DNA from 3 places in the Pelosinus sp. sgz500959 genome. Region 1 is predicted to be linked to each of the others. Evidence: riboswitches for the same ligand, from Rfam matches in the RefSeq annotation. Region 1 holds a riboswitch; each other region holds the start of a gene.
The links. A riboswitch is a leader RNA that binds a small molecule or an ion and turns the genes downstream of it on or off. The one in region 1 is predicted to bind S-adenosylmethionine.

Region 1 (7,120 bases):
TAGTTCTTCACTTTGACAAACCCGCGTCTGCCAGGTTTTTAAATTCTTATCTTGATAGGAACAATAAGCCCCAGGCCAAGGATTAAGGCCGCGTACTAAATTATGAATATCAATAGCAGAACGATTCCAATCAATCGCTTCCACTTCCCGATGTAACATTGATGCATAGGTAGCCTGTTCGTGATTTTGCTCAATACGTGGTGCCTTGCCGTCTACAATGAGCTGTAGTGTTTTGCCAAGCAGCGCCGCACCACTTTCTTTTAGTTTATCATGAATCATGCCTGTTGTTTCATTTTCTTGGATAGGTACTTCATCCTTTAGAATCATATCACCAGTATCCATGCCTACATCCATATACATGGTTGTTACACCAGTCAGCTTTTCGCCGTTAATGACCGACCAATGAATCGGTGCTGCTCCACGATAATAAGGTAATAAGGAGGCATGTACATTAATACAACCTAGAGGTGGTAGATCTAACATCACTTTTGGCAACAACTGTCCAAATGCCACAACGACAATCAAATCAGGTTTTAGCAGCGATAACTCCATTTGAAACTCTATTTCTCTTACCTTATTCGGCTGCAGGACAGGAAAACCATAAGCAAGTGCAGCTTCCTTAACTGGTGACTGGGCCAGTTTTTGTCCCCGACCTTTAGGACGGTCAGGTTGAGTAACCACTGCAACAACGTGATGGCCTTCAGCAACCAATTGATCTAAACATGGGACGGCAAAATCTGGCGTCCCCATAAATACGATACGTAACTTTGACATCATCATGGCCCCTTATGAATGGTTTTTGATTTTTCAATAAATAATACACCTTCAAGATGATCAATCTCATGTTGCAAAGCTCGGCTCAGCAAACCAGTTCCTGTAATTTTAACTTTTTTACCAAAACGATTTAATCCTTCCACTGTGACTTCAGCAAATCTCTCGACTTCGCCAAATACTCCAGGAATGCTCAAACAACCTTCAGTACCTAGCTCACAACCAGAACTAGCAGTAATCACTGGATTGATTAATTCAATAAGTCCATCACCTACATCAAGAACAATCACGCGTAATGACACCCCAACTTGTGGTGCAGCTAACCCTACGCCATCAGCCTTCTCCATGGTTTCAACCATATCGTCAAGAAGTTTTCTAATTTTTTTATCGATTTTTATTACTGGCTGGGCTGTATCTTTTAAGATCGTATCACCAGCTTTTCTTATTTCCAGAACTGTCATCATAGCCCTCCAAAAAAAAATTATAAATCATGCCAAATTCTATCACAAAAACATGTAAAAATCCATGCTTAACTTAAACAAAATCTCTACATAATACTAATTGGCTCCACATCAATCACTACATCTGTACGCACCGTCAACCCCATGGCAACAATGGCTGACTTAACATGAATCAGATCAACTGTTTTTATTACGATATTCATGCGAAAAACATCTTTGATCTTAGCAACTGGTGCAGGAAAAGGTCCTATGACCTCAATATTCTTCTCTTGATCTAACATGGATTTCAATTCATTGATAATCATCTCTGCTTGACTCCGCGCCTTGCTCTCTTGATCTGCTTGCATGGTTAACTTAAGAATTTGCCCATAAGGAGGATAACCAAGTCCTTGACGATAACCAATTTCTACATCGTAAAAAGCCTGATAATCATGTGCGGCTCCTGCTTGTACTGCATAGTGCTCAGGATTATAGGTCTGAACTACGACTTTCCCAGGTTTATCGCCGCGTCCTGCACGACCAGCTGCTTGCGTTAGCAAGGAAAAAACACGCTCTGCGGCTCTAAAATCCGGCAAATTCAATATACTATCTGCAGCGATAATGCCAACTGCAGTGACATTTTTAACATCATGACCTTTTGCCACCATTTGCGTACCAAGCAAAACATCATATTCACCTTTAGCAAATCCATCTAAAATACGATCATAGGCCATTTTACCACCAGTTGTATCTTGATCCATCCTGATCGTACGTATACTTGGAAACATTTTCTCCAAATTTTCTTCTAACTTTTGTGTACCAGTTCCAAAAAAACGAATATAGGGGCTACTGCATGCTGGACAAGTCGTTGGCGTAGACTCTACAGACTGACAATAATGACAACGTAATGTATTGCCGACCGCATGATAAACAAGAGAGATATCACAATGCTTACACTTTACAATATGCCCACATTCACGACACATGACAAAAGTAGCATAACCTCGACGGTTGAGTAAAATAATAGCCTGCTCGCCAGAACTAATCGTCTCAGCTAACAATTCCTGTAATGGCAGTGAAATCACACTACGCCGTTTCTGGCGAAGCTCTTCTCGCATATCAACAATAGTCACCTCAGGCAACAAGGCTCCAGCAATACGTTTGGACATGGATAACAAAGTATGCTTCTCATGCAGTGCTTCATAATAAGTTTCAACTGCTGGAGTTGCACTTCCCATAATCACAACTCCATTTGCTAATTGAGCTCGCCTAAGAGCCACTTGCCTCGTATGATAACGAGGTGCTTCTTCCTGTTTATAGGTAAACTCATGTTCTTCATCCATAATAATGATTCCTAGATCAGGAAGGGGAGCAAACACCGCTGAACGTGCACCAATCACAATCCCCGCTTGTTTAGTGCGCAGACGTTGCCATGCATCATACCGTTCACCTGTAGATAATTTACTATGCATCACAACGACATCATCACCGAATCGAGCTTTAAATCGAGAAACAATTTGGCTCGTCAAGGCGATTTCCGGAACCAGAACAATGGCCTGACGATGATTTTGTCTAGCCAGCGCTACTGCTTCAATATATACCTGTGTTTTACCACTCCCCGTAATACCATGGAGTAAAAAAGAGTGATATTCTTTAGCTTGCATTTTAGGTTTAATTGACGCCAAAACCTGTTGTTGCTCTATTGTTAATGATACCTGAGTTCTTGCCCCACGTACATCAGCATAGCTATCACGTATAACCTGAACCTTTTCCAGAACCAGAACTTTTTCTTCTATCAATTTTCGAGCCGCATCATAACTCATATTGTTGTTTTTAAATTCATCATATGCAAGTTGATCATGAGCCATTAAATAAGTTAGTAAACGAGCTTGTGCTGGTTTGCGTTTATATTGTTCAATAAAAGCATGATCGACTTGCTGATTCGTGGCTAAACGTATAAGATTCTTGTAGCGATGAGAGGCTGTTTTTTTCATAACAGCTTCTCCTATAACGACATGTTTACGCACCAAATAACGCACTATTTTTAAAACTGACGCACCAAACTGTTTTTCAAGTTTAGCTGAGTTAACGGAAGGATGTTGATTGATATACATAAAAACCTGACAAGCTTCTATGGATTTTACGCCCAAACTGGCAAGAACCTTATCAACATCAATATCATCAGCCACACGATAAGTTGTCACACTCTTAACGCCTGATTTTCCTGGAATAAATAACCGCATTGCATCAACTAAATTACATACATAATATTCACTGATCCACTTAGCGGTGTTCATCATATTTTCATCAAACCATATATCATTGTCCAATATATCTAAAATAGGTTTTAAATCATCCTGGCTAGGGTATTGCCCCTCAGTCACATCAATAATAAAACCTTCTAATTTACGATTGCCAAAAGGAACTACAACACGCCAACCTGCGCCAACATAATCTAAATGGGTTGGGACGACATATGAAAATGTCTTATTGATACTTCTCGTTGCAATATTTACTAAAATGTGAGCTATACGTTCCATATTTACCACCATTCAATGTGATTTTCATACTATAAGAAAATCAAGTTCTTTGATACAGACACACTTCCTGTATCGCTCTGATTCTGTAAAGTAAAAGAAGGGGGATCTCACTGAGTCCCCTTCTTTACATATGTTACATATATTCTTCCTATTCTTAAAATTAAAGATTCGCTTCTTTACGCATAATTTCAGCTTTATCAGTGTGCTCCCAAGGTAAATCAATATCAGTACGACCAAAATGTCCATAAGCAGCAGTTTGACGATAAATAGGACGACGTAAATCTAAAGCCTTAATAATGCCTGCTGGACGTAAATCAAAATGTTTTTTAATTAAAGTGGCGATTAAACTTTCTTCGACTTTAGCCGTTCCAAAAGTTTCCACCATGATCGACACTGGCTGCGCAACACCAATTGCATAAGCTAATTGAATCTCACATTTATCAGCAAGTCCCGCAGCAACTACATTTTTAGCTACATAACGAGCAGCATAAGCAGCTGAACGATCTACTTTTGTACAATCTTTACCAGAGAATGCTCCGCCACCATGACGTGCCATACCACCGTAAGTATCAACAATGATCTTGCGCCCTGTAAGTCCAGCATCACCTTGTGGACCACCAATGACAAAACGACCAGTCGGATTAATATAATATTTTGTTTTATCATCCAGCAATTCTGCTGGCACAATTGGAATAATTACTTTTTCAATCATATCTTTTTCAATGGTCGTGAGCTCAACATCAGGACCATGTTGTGTTGAAATAACAATGGTATCAACACGAACTGGTTTACCATCTTCATACTCGACTGTAACCTGAGTTTTACCATCGGGACGTAAGTAATCCAATTCATCTGTTTTGCGTACTTCAGATAAACGGCGTGCTAATTTGTGAGCAAGAGATATGGTCAATGGCATGTACTCTGGAGTTTCATTGGTTGCATAACCAAACATCATCCCCTGATCACCAGCTCCAATGGCTTCTACATCATCTTTTTCACCTTTTTTAGATTCTAGTGATTGATCAACACCCATCGCAATATCAGCAGACTGCTCACCAATTGAAATAAGCACTCCGCAAGTATCACCATCAAAGCCAAATTTAGCGCGTGTATAGCCGATATCTTTAATTGTTTCACGTACAAGTCTTGGAATATCAACATAACAATTTGTGGTGATTTCCCCAACTACATGAACTTGCCCTGTCGTAACAAGAGTTTCACAAGCAACTCTGCCCATAGGATCTTTTGCCATAATTGCATCTAATACACTATCGGAAATTTGATCCGCCATTTTATCAGGATGACCTTCTGTAACTGACTCTGAAGTAAATAATACACGTTTTTTTTCCATAACTGATTCCTCCTGTTTTGTAATAAAAAAAAAACTCCCTAAAGGGAGCGTGAACTTCACTCTCCCCATCTTGCGGATCACGCCGCAGGAATTGGCACCGTTTTCGGAAAATCCAAATGGTTGCCGCGGTTTCATCGGGCCAATCCCTCCACCATCTCTTGATGAGTATATAAAATTTTAATTGCTAAACTAAATTTTAATTTATAACTTCAATAAAATCAATCTTTTTTTACTATTATATGCAAATTCGATCCAAAATAATCTCTGCCAGTTCTTCTTTTGACATTTTACTTAGCTCTTCTATATGACCATCTCGATAAATTAACTTGGCAATATTGGTATCAACATTAAATCCAGCCCCGGGCAATGTAATGTCATTAGCCACAATCATATCTAAATTTTTTCGAGTGAGCTTTTCTTGAGCATGAACTAATAATTGCTGAGTTTCAGCTGCGAAGCCAACTAAAATTTGGTGTTTCTTTAATTGACCAAGCTCAAATAAGATATCTGGGTTTTTTTCTAGTACCAGTTCTAATGTAGCACTATTTTTCTTTATTTTATTAGGACTCATCGTTTGGGGGCGATAATCAGCCACTGCCGCCGCTTTGATTACGATATCACTATCAGAGTAATGAGAGAGAACTGCGTCTCGCATTTGCGCAGCGGACTCAACTGATTGAAAGGTAACGCCAACAGGTGGTGTTAAATGAGTAGGCCCTGATATAAGAGTCACTTCCGCCCCTCTACTAACAGCAGCTTTAGCTATGGCATATCCCATTTTACCACTCGAACGATTACCGATATAACGTACAGGATCAATGGCTTCTTGAGTACCACCAGCAGTAATTAATACTTTCTTGCCCGCAAAATCTTTTTTACAATTGAACATGTCGATCACTTTTGCCACAATCGCTTCTGGCTCAGGTAAACGTCCGACTCCTTCTGTACCACATGCCAACATACCACAGCCGGGTTCAATAAAATGATATCCTAGCTGAGTTAATTTCGTAATGTTTTGTTGAACAATAGGGTTCAAATACATGTTTGTATTCATTGCAGGTGCGAGCAATACAGGAGCTGTCGTCGCCATCACTGTCGTTGACAACATATCATCAGCGATGCCATTGGCAATCTTACCAATCATATTTCCAGTAGCAGGAGCCAGCAAAAATAAATCAGCACAGCTCGCCAGTGCAATATGTTCAACATTCCAATTTGTCGTCTCAGCCCACATATCGACCACAACGGGATGTCCACTTATTTCACGGAAAGTCAAAGGTGTAACAAAGTTTGCCGCTGATTGAGTCATAATAACATACACATTAGCTCCCTGTTTTTTAAGTCGGCTAACAACGTCCACCACTTTATAAACAGCAATGCCACCTGCTACTCCAACAACAACATTCTTTCCTTGCAACATGTAGTCCTCCTATTTTATGCCACTTTTCGTTCGCTCATAAGTGATTTTATCTTGTGCTATTTCTTCTAAGGCAATCGTGACTTGTTTATTTGATTTACTATCGACTGAAGACGGAGAACCGTCCATAATTTCACGTGCTCTTTTGGCCGCAAGTACCACCAAAGTATATTTACTATCAACTTTAGTTACCAAGGTATCGATTGATGGATTAATCATGATAGTCCCCCTAAAAATTTATTATTTAGATTCAATTAAAATATTTTCAATTATATTCATATTACGGTTAACTTGACATTTTTCCGCAATAATAATGGCAGCAACTTTTTTAGCTGCACGTTGCACTTCATCATTTACAACTACATAATGATAATTATGTACATGAGTTAATTCATCATTTGCTGAACCTAATCGAGTTTTTATATTTTCTAGGCTATCTGTTCCACGCTTATGAATACGTTTGGCCAGTTCATCTAATGATGGCGGAACAATATAAATACATACACCTTGTGGAAATTTTTTCTTAATTTGCGTAGCTCCCTGTGTATCAATCTCTAGTACAACATCTTTACCATTATTTAAAAGTTCTGCAATATGTTGA
Region 2 (7,120 bases), on a different contig from region 1:
CCTATTCGTTAGCTAAATTATTAGTATTTACATGTATACATGTATAATGAAAATTCTTGCTATGTTATGAAAAATCCTGCAATTTTTGTAAGTATTTTTCATAAAAAGTAGATTTTATAAAAATAAAGACATCGTGCTCGATAAGCACGATGTCTCTATTTTTATAAATTAAGAATATATGTTATTTTGTTTCCAAATAAAAATGCTTACTAAGGTTTTTATTTAAGAAGAAGTTTTTTAGCTATAGTTACCGCTTCTACGCCATTTTCGGCATAGGCATCGGCTCCAGCTTGTGTAGCGTACTCTTGGGTAACCACCGCTCCGCCTACGAGAGTCTTGGTTGTACTACCTGCAGCTTTAAGTGCTGCAATCGTTTGATCAATTTGTGTTATTGTTGTTGTCATAAGGGCACATAGACCTACAATATCTGCATTGTGGGTTAAAGCTGCTTGAACAATCTCTTCAGTGGAAACATCTTTACCTAAGTCGATAATATGAAAACCACTATTTTCTAACAAGGCAGAGACAATATTTTTGCCTAGATCATGGATATCACCTTTAACGGTTGCCAAAATAACTGTACCAAGGCTAGTAATAGTATGAGCAGGTAAAACTTGTTTGATAGTAGCAAAGGCAGCACTCATAGTTTCAGCAGATAAGAGTACTTGGGGGAGAAAACAGCGACCGCTACCAAAAGCGATACCGACTTCATTCATAGCGGCAGTTAAGCCTTCTTCGGTAATTGAATTTGAGTTGATGCCTTCAGAGAGGGCCTGCTTAACTAAAGGAATTACTGCTTCTTTTTCTCCTGAAATCACAGCATGACGAATTTGTTCTACAAGTCCTTTAGGTACTGAGGGAGTGACTTCTTGTTGTTCCTGTCTATTTGGTGCATAATGCATGCTGTACCCTCGACCGTTAGCATCATGACCAAGGAGTGCAGCTGAAGCAGCTAAGGTATCCTGCATAAGTGAATCATAAGGATTTAAAATAGGTGCGTCAAGACCGGAGGCTAGAGCCATTGCACAGAAGGTGGAGTTAATAATATCGCGACGTGGTAGTCCAAAGGAGATATTGCTCAGTCCCATGGTAGTGGGGTAACCTAATTGTTCTCTATATAGTTTTAGTGCAGAAAGTACTTCAGAACCAGCTTTTGAATCAGCCGCAGCTGTGAGAACTAAAGCGTCAAGTACAAAATCTTGGGGGCGAAGGCCAACTGCGAAAGCAGCTTGAGTAATTTGTCTAATAATATGCAATCGTTCCATGGCAGTAGTGGGGACACCACCTGGTGCAATGGGTAAACATAATATAGCAGCTCCATATTTTTTCGCTAAAGGTAAGAAGGTTTCCAATCGTTCAGGTTCTGCGCTGACTGAATTAATAAGCGCCCGGCCAGGGTATGCCTTGAGGCCAGCTTCTAATGCAACTGGGTCTGTTGTATCGATGACGAGGGGGGCATCGACAAGCATTGATAATTCTTCTATGACGTGTTGCATAGCGTATGCTTGGTCAATTCCTGGTACTCCCATATTCACATCTAGAATATGAGCTCCAGCCCGAAGCTGCTCTAACGCTTCTTTTTTCACTGACATGAACTGTCCTTCTCGAATATCGGCAGCTAATTGCTTACGACCAGTAGGATTAATACGTTCCCCTATGATAGCCGTAGGTTGACCAGCGCCAATATAGATGGTTTTACTGCGGCTTGTTAAGGCTGTATTTTTATTCAAACATTTTGGAATAGGAAGAATAGGGATAGAAATATTTTTTAATGCTTCTTTCATAGCTTTGATGTGCATAGGGGTAGTACCGCAGCAGCCACCAATATAGCTGGCGCCAGCCTTAGCCAATCGTTTAGCCCATGTGCCCATTTCTTCAGGAGTCATTGGAAAGACTGTCTGTTTATTTACCAGTTTTGGCATTCCTGCATTTGGTTGAATACTAATGGGACAAGTAATAATTTTGGATAATTTTTCAACAATAGTCAATAATTGAGATGGGCCTAAAGAGCAATTTGCACCAATAATATCAGCACCCATTGCTTCGAGTATAATTGCTGCAGTAACAGGATCAGTACCCGTAACTGTGCGTCCATCTTCTTCAAAAGACATTTGACAAATAATGGGTTTCTTCGTTGCTGCTTTAGCCGCAAGGAGGGCAGCACGCATTTCTTGAATATCAATAATTGTCTCAATAATAATCATATCAACATTAGCTTGATCGAGGGCATTAATTTGTTCGAAAAAGACTTCATAAGCATAGTCGAAAGTTAAATCCCCTAACGGCGCAATTAATTTACCAGTAGGACCTACGGACCCTGCGATTTTGGTGTGGGGGCCGCATGCCGCTCGAGCAGCATGAACAGCAGCCACATTGATTGCAGCGACCTTATCTTGTAGGCCATAATGTGTTAATTTGATACGATTGGCACCAAAGGTATTGGTTTCGATAATATCAGCACCACTATCAACATAACTTTTATGTATTGCTGTTATGGCTGCTGGTTGCTCAATATTCCACAATTCAGGGCAGGCACCTGTTGGCAAACCGGCATCATGTAGCATAGTTCCCATAGCACCATCAAAAATATAAATCATAGTTATTTCAATCCTTTCTAGCCAGACAATTTATTTGTGTACATTGAGGGCAAGTTGTATCTTGATACATGTAGCCAACGTTTGTATCATGCTGATGAGCAGTAATTCCAATGACTGCAGTAATTGATTTACGTGGTAATAACATACACGATTCTGTAACTTTTAAGTTAATAGCATCTCCATTGGCTAAATCTAAAATAAGAGGTTGTACAGTAATATCCCATCCTCCATATCCAGGGCTAAAACGGGGGAGGGTTAGATAGCCTTGGCGCATAGCTTGATTTTTTATAAAATCACATACTTGATCGGCTGCTACTTCGACGGCTGTTGTACCTGCGGCGTCTAGTAACAAGCCTGATGTATATTCACCATTGGAAAAATAGTTACTGACTTTCTGTTCAAGCTTTGGACCGATCGTTAAACCTATTACTGCAATCTGTATAGCTTGAGACAAATAATTAATAATTTTAGGTGCGTGTAATGTAAGGGGAGGAGATCCCATAATTGTAGCGGTATTCGCATCATAATCATATATTTGCCATGTGGCCTGAGGCTGAACTAGAAGATATGATTCTGTACAAGCTTGGTCAATTAATTCAGAAGGAAATTCCGCATATTGATCTAAACCGGAATAACGTTTTATCTCACTAAGATTGAGAGGTTTTAAAGCTGGGTTATAGACTGGCATTGTATTCCTCCTCGTATTATTTTTTATAGCTATTTTAGTCAGTTTATCAAAAAAATTTCTTAAATAATGATTAGATTTTCACTTCATATTATAAGTACATTTTATCAGTTTACTCTATTCTTGAAAACAATAACCAGCAGTTTCAAAAGAGATATTTTTTGCGTAATCAGAAAGTATAGCACTTTCTTGATTACAAGTAAGAGCAACTAAGACTTTGGTCTGCGCTAAGGCTTGACCAAAGTCAAGTTTTCTTTATACAAAAAATAAGCCCTATTCCTTGAGGAAAGAGGCTTATTTTATATAAACTATTCTTTCCTCTTATCTTTCAGAATGATGAGACTCTGCTGGACTTAGCACCATTTGCATTATGCTGGTTGCTGGGTGTCATAGGGCCAGTCCCTCGACCACTCTCGATAAGAGAACAAATGATAAAATTTTAACTTATAATAAAGCAGAATGTCATAAATGTCAATGTTTTTATAAATAAAAAATAGATGATCTTCTTGATGTTAAGTAGAAAGGATTTAGTTTATATTGGCAGTTGAAAGTGAGGTAAATAGAGGTTTTTCTTTATACTAAGGCTTGAGATTAGAAAAGTTTACTTCAAAAGAAGGGTTTTTACTAGGACTTCTATTTATCCATGCTATTTTCGGCAGGAAATGTTATTGAGAGTGTGGAATGACTAAAAATATCAAATATTTCGTGGCTGGTGGCTATTAAGATAATAAGGGCTAGATTTGAAATATAAATAAGAAGATGAGGTGAATTGATTGTTAAAGGTTATTGCAATTGCCAATCAAAAAGGTGGCGTAGGTAAAACAACGACTTCTGTTAATTTGAGTGCCTGTTTAGCTGAGTTAGGCAAAAAAGTATTACTAGTTGATCTTGATCCCCAAGGTAATTCTACGAGTGGTTTTGGTTTCGATAAAACCAAAATTAAACAATCTATTTATGATATTTTAGTTAATGACATACCAGCAGAAAATGTTATTTTAAAAACCCAGATTGAAAATTTGATGCTTTTACCAGCGACAATTCAATTAGCAGGTGCCGAAATAGAATTGGTGTCAATTATGTCAAGAGAAACTAAACTTAAACGGGTGTTGGATAATGTCAAATATAACTATGAGTATGTGATTATTGATTGCCCTCCATCTTTAGGATTATTGACAATTAACGCCTTAACGGCAGCTAATTCTGTATTGGTGCCTATCCAATGTGAATTTTATGCATTAGAAGGTCTCTCTCAATTAATGAATACTGTAACACTTGTGCAGAAAAATTTAAACCCAGCATTGTCTTTAGAAGGAGTCGTGTTAACCATGTTTGATGCACGAACAAATTTATCAATTCAAGTTGTTGATGAAGTTAAGAATCACTTTCGTCATAAAGTATATCAAACAATTATTCCTCGTAATGTCCGTCTTAGCGAAGCGCCGAGTCATGGTCAACCCGTAATCAAATATGATCCTAAATCTAAAGGAGCACAGGTATATTTTGATTTGGCAAGAGAGGTGATCGATCATGAATAAAACTCAGCGAGGTCTCGGGCGGGGGCTTGATGCATTATTTTCAGGTGGTAGTAATGGTGAAGAACAACCCATTATAAATAATATTCCCATCGAAAAAATAAGTCCTAACAAATTTCAACCACGGCGTGTGTTTGATCCAGAGGCACTCACTGAACTAGCAGATTCCATCGCGCAATATGGCATATTGCAACCAATTGTTCTTAGAAAAGTATTAAATGGTTATGAAATTGTTGCTGGCGAACGTCGTTGGCGAGCTTCTAAGCAAGCTGGTATGAATGAGATCCCAGCAATCGTTAAAGAATATACTGATGGGGAAATGACTGAAATCGCACTCATTGAAAATATACAACGAGAAGATTTAAATGCAATTGAAGAAGCGTTAGCTTATCGTCGGCTAATGGATGAACTTTCATTAACACAGGAAGAAGTTGGTCGTAAAGTCGGACGAAGTCGCTCTCTGATCGCCAATATGGTACGGTTGTTAAATTTGCATCCAACAGTTCAAGAATATGTTTCACGTGGAACATTATCAATGGGACAAGCTCGCCCCTTATTGGCATTAGAGACCAGTGAATTACAACTAGAAGCAGCAGAGATCATTATTGAAGATGATTTGTCAGCGCGTGGTGCAGAGGAATTGGTTAAACGATTATGTGAAATTCCTAAACCAGCTAAACAAACGATGAAATCATCAGATGAAAAAGGAATTTTTGTAGTTGAAGCTGAAGATCGATTAAAATTAATTTTGGGGACACAGGTGAAAATAAAACCTGGTAAACTAAAAAGCAAAATAGAAATTGAATTTTATTCCCCTGAAGATTTTGAGCGTATTCTTGACATTCTAAGTGGAGAATCGACAGCAATATCAAATAAACCGAAGGGGATATTTGTTGTATAGAAATGAAAAGGGTCATATAATGTTTCACGTGAAACATTATATGAAATTTTCATGAGATATAGTAATTTTGATGGTCTTAAGAACTTTTAAATTTAATAAATAGGTCTTGGCGATTACGTTTTGTGAATGTATAGTTGCACTAAGGCTCTTGAAACTGTAAAATAGATTGTTCAAGGAGTTGGGGGCTGAATTGAAAGGGACATTAGTAAATTTCGTTGGGATCGTTTGTGGATCATTAATTGGGCTTTTATTAAAAAAGAATGTCCCAGTAAAATATCAGCAAACCGTGATGCAAGGTTTATCATTATCAATAGGGTTGATTGGGTTACAGATGGCTTTAAAGACACAAAATATACTGATTATCATCATTAGTATCGTCATTGGTGGTCTGATTGGCGAATTTATGGACATCGATCGGTGTTTAAATCGGGTTGGACAATGGTTGACAATGAAAATGGGAAACAAGTATGGTAGTGTCGGAGAAGGCTTCATTACTGGTAGTTTAGTGTTTTGTGTAGGTGCAATGGCAATTGTGGGTTCTATACAAGATGGCTTAACAGGTGATGCGAGCACTTTATATGCAAAATCCATGCTTGATGCTGTTGCATCAGTTGTATTTGCTTCTGGTATGGGAATTGGTGTAGCTTTATCAAGTATTTCCGTATTACTATACCAAGGGACACTGACGTTATTAGCAAGTAGTTTGAGCGGTTTTATTTCTGAAGCAATGATTCGAGAAATGACAGCCGTAGGTGGTTTGTTAATTATTGGGATAAGTTTACTTGTATTGGAAATTAAGACAATAAAAGTAGCTAACTTACTTCCTGCAGTACCTGTTGCGGCAGTGATTGTTTTATTATGGTCTTAGAAAATATTAAATCAGTTAAATCAAATTCGAGTGTAAAGAGAAAGGTATGATATGATGGATCAGTTGGCAGAGTTATCTAATTTAATTATGAGTAATGTACAATATGTACTTTTGGGAATGACAGTAATGATTTTATTAGCATTGGTTATATTTATTAGCATTAATATAAAACTTGCTAAGATGAATAAACGATACCGCACAATGATGAAGGGAATGGAAGGGGTAAATGTTGAACAAATGTTGCTTGCCCATATTGATGAAGTAAAGCAAGTGGTACACAAAGTAGACAATTTATCAATTGAATGCCAAAAGTTAGATATCTCTTCGCGAAAGGCCATCCAAAAATTTGGTGTAATTCGATTTAATGCTTTTGAAGATATGGGGAGTGACTTGAGCTTCGCGATTGCTTTATTGGATTATCAGAATAATGGTGTTATTATTTCTAGCATTTATAGTCGTAGTGAATCTCATACATATGCAAAACCAATTATTTCGGGTAGTTCATCTTATTTTTTGACTGAGGAAGAAAAGCAAGCA
Region 3 (7,120 bases), on a different contig from region 1:
TCCTTGAAAACACTGTACTGAAATAGTGGGTACTTTTAAACTTACATTTTTGATTTTATATATTCATCTGTGAATTCCATTAAACTTTTTAATGAAATCAACTTTTCCTTATAGTAGTCAGGCGGAGTATCTAAATTGTTCAATGGAATCACCTCCATAGCTTGAAGATATTGTAATGAAATAGTGACTGCTTTGTAATTTCCATGTTTTATTTTATATAGTTACTTGTGACTTCCATTAGACTTTTCAATGGAATCAACCCCTTGTTATGGTAGTCAGGTGGAGTATCTAAATTGTTCAATGGAATCACCTCATTTCATTAAATCATTATTGGAGTGTATCTAAAATATATCAATTAGATATATAGGATTGCGGGTTCCACTGTGTTATTCACTGGAATCAATCCTTCTTTATTCTGATTTGGTGGATCTTCTAACGTGTTCACTGGAATCACCCCATATCCTTATTTTCTTTCTTAATGAAGTCGATATTTGTTGTTTCCTTGTTGTTGATTTCATTATAATACTAACTATGACAAGATACAAGATCTTTCTTTGTATACATTAAAAATATTTTTGTTTTCATGGAAAGGGCGATGGTTTCAATAAATGTTATTTTTATAATAAAAATAGAAAAAAGTGTATATATTTAGTGGTAGAATTTATTATGTAATCGAAAAGTATAACACTTTCTAGGGTTGCAAGTAAGAACGATTAAGACTTTTCTTATATCTATGTGTAAAAAAATCAAAATGATGTTATTATAAGATTAGGTGAAAGTGAATAGGAGGTAAAACGATGTTATTTGACACTCACATGCACACATGTTTTTCGACTGATTCGAAAATGAAAATTGATGAGGCGGTAATGAAAGGAAAAGAGTTAGGAATTGGAATTACCATTACCGAGCATATGGATATTTTTTACCCAGAGCCATTATCTTTTGTTTTTGATGTAGATCAATATTTTGCAGCGTATAATCAATATCGCAGTGAAAGTGTACTTTTAGGAATAGAGATTGGTATGCGAGCTGATTGTATTGAAGAAAATTGTCGGATCGTTGAAAAGTATCCTTTTGATTATGTAATTGGTTCAGTGCATATTCTCGATAATATTGATATTTATGCTGCTGAATTTTATCAAGGTAAAAGTAAACAAGATGTATATCGGCATTATTTTGCAACGATGTTGGAATGTATAAAATGTTATGATGGTATTCATAGCTTGGGACATATTGATTATATTGCACGATATGCACGTTTTGCTGATCCGGAAGTCTATTATCATGAATTTAAGGAACAAATTGATGAAGTATTAATTGTGCTAGCAAACAAAGGTAAAGCATTAGAAATTAATACGAGGCGTCTAGATCGTAAAGAATCGATAGAAATTCTCCTACCCATTTATCAACGATTTTATGAATTGGGGGGACGAATGGTAACCGTTGGCTCTGATGCTCATCGTATGACAGAGGTTGGCAGAGGTCTAGAAGTGGGGCAGGAGATCGCTGATCGTTCTCAACTTAAAGTTGTATATTTCAAAGATGGAAAACCTCATTATGTAAAAGTATAAAAAATTACCCCGACTCATTGAGTCGGGGTAATTTTTGTTTTGTAGTTAGAATGCTGGTACGACAGCACCTTGATATTTTTCGTTAATAAATTTTCGTACTTCATCAGAAGTGAGAGCTTTTGTTAATTTTTGAATTTCAGGGCGAGTTTCATCGCCTTTGCGAACAGTCAAAATATTTACATAAGGAGAATCTTTTTGTTCGATAAATAGAGCATCTTTCGTAGGAACTAATTTTGCTTCTAATGCATAGTTGGTGTTAATGACAGCGATGGACACATCTTCAAGAACACGAGGAAGTTGAGGAGCTTCTAGTTCGCTAATTTGAATGTTTTTAGCATTTGTAGCAATGTCATTTACTGTTGCATTGATACCAACACCATCTTTCAATTTAATGATACCAGCTTTTTCAAGTAGAGCAAGAGCGCGACCGCCATTGGTAGGATCGTTAGGAATGGCAACTTTAGCACCTGCAGGAAGTTCAGTCAAGTTTTTGATTTTCTTTGAATAAATACCCATTGGTTCAATATGCACGGCAGCTGTATAGGTTAGTGCTAAATTTCGTTCTGTAGAAAACTTAGTCAGATAAGGAATATGCTGAAAGAAATTAGCATCTAGTTCTTTCTCAGCAACAGCAATATTTGGTTTAACATAATCAGTCATTTCAATGATTTGTAGGTCAATGCCTTCTTTAGCAAGTAATGGTTTTACGACATTTAAAATTTCAGCATGAGGTACAGCGGTAGCTCCAACTTTTAAAACTGTATTAGTTGCTTGTTTGGCAGGAGCTGCAGGAGCTGCGCTTTGTTGACCGCATCCAGTAATGAGTAGGCCCAAAGTGAGGACTCCGATGATTGCAAGAATAAATTTTTTCATGAATTAAACCCTCCAAAAAATTATTTTTTATTTAGGCGGCGCGCTAGATAGTCGCCGGTTGATTGTACAATTTGTACTTGCCCAATTAAGATAAGAACAGTAATCAGCATAATATCTGCCCGGAAACGTTGGTAACCATAACGTATAGCAAGATCACCAAGGCCACCGCCACCAATAGCACCAGCCATTGCTGAATAACCAATTAAACTGATAATTGTTAATGTAAGACCTAAGATAATTGCGGGCAGCGCCTCTGGTATAAGAACTTTCCTGATAATTTCCATTGGTGATGCGCCCATGGCTTGCGCTGCTTCGATTACGCCATAATCCACTTCTTTGAGAGCTGATTCGACGATGCGAGCTACAAAGGGGATGGCTGCAATGCAAAGGGGAACAATAGCCGCATTAGTACCAATGGATGTACCAACAATAAGACGAGTTAAAGGAATAATGGCTACCATTAAGATAATAAATGGAGTGGAGCGCGTTGCGTTGACAATCACACCAAGTATCTTATTAAGAGGAGTATTCTCTAGAATATGCCCTTTATCAGTGGTCACTAAAATAATACCAAGGGGAATACCGAAAAAGGCTGAAATAATTCCTGATACTGCTACCATGTAGGTCGTTTCCCATAGGGATTTAAACAGTAGTGCGAGCATGTCTTGGGACATAACCAATCACCTCAATTCCAAGTTCTCGTGTGTGTAAATACTGTAGTGCTTGTTCAAGATCGTTTGAATTTCCAGAGAGTTCAACAAGCAGTGTACCAAACAGTGTATTTTGAATATGATCAATATTGCCATAAAGAATGCTGGCATCAATATTGAAATGACGAACCATACTAGAGATTACAGGTTCTTCAGTGGAGTGACCAATAAAGGACAAACGTACAATTAGATTGCTGTCATCAATTGGGGTTGGCGATAAGACAAGATCAGCAAAAAAATCAGGTAAATTATGATTAATGATGGAACTGATAAATTCTTTCGTGGTATTTTCTTTCGGTTGAGTGAAAACATCCAAAACTTGACCTTGTTCAATAATGAGACCACCTTCAATAACGGCGACTTGATTACAAATTTCTTTGATGACCTGCATCTCGTGGGTGATGAGAACAATGGTAAGTCCAAATTCTCGATTAATATTTTTAAGTAATTCTAAAATTGATTTTGTTGTTTGTGGATCAAGAGCTGAGGTTGCTTCATCACATAATAAAACTTTAGGATGATTAGCGAGTGCTCTCGCAATGCCAACACGCTGTTTTTGTCCACCGCTGAGCTGAGCAGGATATTGATCTTTTTTATCAGCTAGCCCAACAAGATCAAGCAAATGCATAACTTCAGTATGGATAGTTTCCTTACTGCATTTTGCTAGTTCAAGAGGAAAGGCGATATTTTGGTAGACTGTACGTGATGATAAGAGATTGAAATGCTGGAAAATCATACCGATTTTTTTACGTTGCTCCCGTAATTCTAGCTCAGTAAGACTTGTGAATTCTTGGCCATCAACAGTCACGATCCCTTTCGTTGGACGTTCTAACATATTAATGCAACGGATGAGTGTACTTTTCCCAGCGCCACTCGTGCCGATAATTCCAAAAATCTCTCCTTGGGCTACAGTCAAGTTTACACCTTTTAAGGCGTGTACAATTCCATTCGTACTTTCGTAAGTTTTTTCAATGTTTTGTAATGTAATCACTGTAATGACCTCCTTCTTGCCGTAGATTGGTAAAATAAAAAGCTGCTTCACAACATGAAGCAGCACCGTTAATCTAGTTGCGCTTCATCTGCCAGGATATACTCCTGTGGAGTTGGCACCGTTTTCACAAAAAGTGAATGGTTGCCGCAGTTTCATAGGGCCATTCCCTCGACTGCTCTTGATGAAAAGAATATTAACTTAACATGTAGAATAATAACATACTCTTTGATCGGTGTCAATGGGAAAATGAGCGGTGAGTTTACTTTACTTTTTATTATAGATAATGTTATAATTTAGCAAAGTAAAGATTGAAAGTGATAAAGTAAAAAGGGGAATCATAATATTATGGCTACAAATCCTAAGTTAAAGGGTGAATTGGCTGATCGATTATTTCAGGGAATTTTGTTATTGGAGAATCAAGAAGAGTGTTATCAGTTTTTTGAAGATATTTGTACCATTAGTGAACTGAAATCTCTAGCCCAACGGTTAGAAGTAGCTTTCATGCTTAAGAGCGGTCATACTTATGATGAAATTGTAGCAAAGACAGGAGCAAGCACAGCAACCATTAGTCGCGTGAAACGCTGTTTAAATTATGGTGCTGATGGATACAAGCTTATTTTGGAACGAGTTGAAATTCAAAATGCTCAAACCCAATCGACTACTAAAGTTGATTCTGATAAAAAATATGAATAATGGAGTGTGAAAGTTATGGGTCAACATGAATTTGTTCCACAAATTCCTTATGGGACACGAGATTTTTTGCCGAAAGAAGCCAGTCGCAAGCGTGCAGTCGAAGGGGCTTTGGCTCATTTGTTTGATAGTTGGGGTTATGATGAAGTCGTTACGCCGACCATGGAATATTTGGAGACTTTGGCAGTGGGAGCAGGCAACGATTTAGACCAGCATATGTTCAAATTTTTTGATAAAAATAATCGTATTTTGGCTTTGCGTCCAGATATGACAACTCCAATGGCACGGGTGGCAGCTACACGTCTTAAAGAAAGTTTAGCGCCCATAAAATTATTCTATTTGACCAATGTCTTTCGTTACGAACAAGCGCAGACTGGGCGACAATGTGAATTTTATCAGGCTGGGGTTGAGTTGATGGGAGCAGCAGGACCAACAGCTGATGCTGAGGTCATTGCACTGGCTGTTGAAAGTATGCTAAAGTCTGGACTCAAACAATTTCAAATTGGCTTAGGGCAAGTTGATTTTATTAATGGTGTGATGGCGCAAAGCGGTCTTTCACAAGAACAACAATATCAGGTTAAAAATGCTATGCTGACAAGAAATTTAGTTGGAGTTGATGAAATTCTTGTTAGTAGCAGTTTATCTAAAGAAGAACAAAAAGTTTTAAAACAAATTCCGTTGTTACATGGTAAACAGGATATGCTTAAACAAGCCTATGGTATGGTGGCGAATGAGATGAGTCACAAAGCATTGGATAATTTAGCCGAAATCTATCGTTTGCTCGAAATTTATGGAGTGGCTCAATATGTGGATTTTGATTTAGGTATCATTCGTGATTTTGATTATTATACAGGAATGGTATTTGAAGGATATACACCTGGTCTCGGTTTTCCTATATGCGGTGGGGGTCGATATGATACCATGCTCAGTTCCTTTGGGATGGATTGCTGTGCAACCGGCTTTGCTTTAGGTATTGAACGTATTTTGCTGGCCTTAGAACGTCAAGGAATTGTCAGTATGCCAGGCGCGAAAGATGTTTATATTGGTTGGGGGACTGATAAACTCTTTGCTGCCATTGGTCAAGGAGAAAAACTTCGTACAGCAGGTCAACGAGTTGAGATTGGTCTTGTTGCTCAAACTCAAGCTGAGGCTGAAGTCAGTCAAAAAAGTAAGGGGTATGGCCAATTATTATATATGGAGTAACTCAAAATAGGTGGCTAAACATATGGTTAAACGAGTAAAACAAGTAATTGCTGCATTAACCGCTAAAATTACTCACGATGATCGATTATTTGTAAATCGTTATTTGACGTCGTCTGAACAGATCTTATTCTGGGGAATGAATTTACCAGATCAACGTCATGTTTTGAATGTTGCTTACACAGCCCTGCGTTTGGCAAAAGCACATAAAAACATTGACATAAATCTTTTAGTCAGATGTGCCTTGCTTCATGATGTGGGTAAAATCAAGGGTGACGTAAGCACGATGGATAAGATTATAACTGTTATCGGTCATCGCTTTGCACCACGGTGGTCTAAAAAGTGGGGACGTCTAGGGCGCGGGAATCGGCTTATGAATATTCGGCACGCTTTTTATATTTATTTTTATCATGCTCATCGTAGTTCGACGATGCTTAAAGCAATTGGAGCCTCTCCCAAGGTGATTGAACTTGTTGCCAAACATCATGAAACTCCAGCAGAACATGATCCACTGGAGCTGATGTTATTGCGTAAGTCTGATGATCTGCATTAGCAGACCGATTAATAACCCTTGGTTTTATCAATGACATTTAACATTTCTTTATGCTGTATAAATCTTGATAAATTATCGGCAAATAATTTAATGGCTCTATCGAGATAATTAGGGGATAAAGCCGCCAGATGGGGCGTGATAATGACATTTTTCATGTCCCATAAAGGAGAGGTATCGGATAAGGGTTCGTTGACAAAAACATCTAAACCAGCGCCTTTGATGAGCTTTTCTTCAAGGGCTTTAATTAAATCATCTTCATTTACAACAGCACCACGGGCAATATTAATAAAATAAGCTGAAGACTTCATGGCAGAAAATTCTTTGATGGTAAATAAATTTTTAGTTTCTTCTACTAAAGGAAGGGCGACTACTACAAAATCAGAAATTGCAAGCAATTCATTGAGTTGATTTGGGGCATAGATTTTATCCACAAATATCTCAGTTGTCATCGTTCGTTTACTAGCTACGACATGCATGCCCATACCTTTAGCTTTTTTTGCAATTTCACGGCCGATACTGCCAAGACCAACAA

Region 2: it holds a riboswitch for S-adenosylmethionine, as region 1 does, so the genes downstream of both, ACAN52_RS20340 (methionine synthase) here and metK (methionine adenosyltransferase) in region 1, are expected to answer to the same signal.
Region 3: it holds a riboswitch for S-adenosylmethionine, as region 1 does, so the genes downstream of both, ACAN52_RS07975 (methionine ABC transporter ATP-binding protein) here and metK (methionine adenosyltransferase) in region 1, are expected to answer to the same signal.

Annotation. Positions count from the first base shown of each region.
Region 1 covers NZ_JBGJZL010000002.1:98,339-105,458, reverse strand. The annotation lists gene fmt (methionyl-tRNA formyltransferase) at 1-774, opposite strand, end outside; gene def (peptide deformylase) at 777-1,232, opposite strand; gene priA (primosomal protein N') at 1,319-3,751, opposite strand; gene metK (methionine adenosyltransferase) at 3,912-5,102, opposite strand; SAM riboswitch class I at 5,165-5,270, opposite strand; gene coaBC (bifunctional phosphopantothenoylcysteine decarboxylase/phosphopantothenate--cysteine ligase CoaBC) at 5,338-6,522, opposite strand; gene rpoZ (DNA-directed RNA polymerase subunit omega) at 6,532-6,738, opposite strand; gene gmk (guanylate kinase) at 6,760-7,120, opposite strand, start outside.
Region 2 covers NZ_JBGJZL010000020.1:13,570-20,689, reverse strand. The annotation lists gene ACAN52_RS20345 (homocysteine S-methyltransferase family protein) at 219-2,597, opposite strand; gene ACAN52_RS20340 (methionine synthase) at 2,605-3,285, opposite strand; SAM riboswitch class I at 3,601-3,705, opposite strand; gene ACAN52_RS20335 (ParA family protein) at 4,056-4,817, shown strand; gene ACAN52_RS20330 (ParB/RepB/Spo0J family partition protein) at 4,810-5,715, shown strand; gene ACAN52_RS20325 (DUF554 domain-containing protein) at 5,906-6,583, shown strand; gene ACAN52_RS20320 (DUF4446 family protein) at 6,635-7,120, shown strand, end outside.
Region 3 covers NZ_JBGJZL010000004.1:196,079-203,198, forward strand. The annotation lists gene ACAN52_RS07960 (histidinol phosphate phosphatase) at 798-1,571, shown strand; gene ACAN52_RS07965 (MetQ/NlpA family ABC transporter substrate-binding protein) at 1,617-2,444, opposite strand; gene ACAN52_RS07970 (methionine ABC transporter permease) at 2,465-3,118, opposite strand; gene ACAN52_RS07975 (methionine ABC transporter ATP-binding protein) at 3,087-4,145, opposite strand; SAM riboswitch class I at 4,227-4,333, opposite strand; gene ACAN52_RS07980 (YerC/YecD family TrpR-related protein) at 4,491-4,838, shown strand; gene hisZ (ATP phosphoribosyltransferase regulatory subunit) at 4,854-6,038, shown strand; gene ACAN52_RS07990 (HD domain-containing protein) at 6,061-6,588, shown strand; gene ACAN52_RS07995 (D-2-hydroxyacid dehydrogenase) at 6,597-7,120, opposite strand, start outside.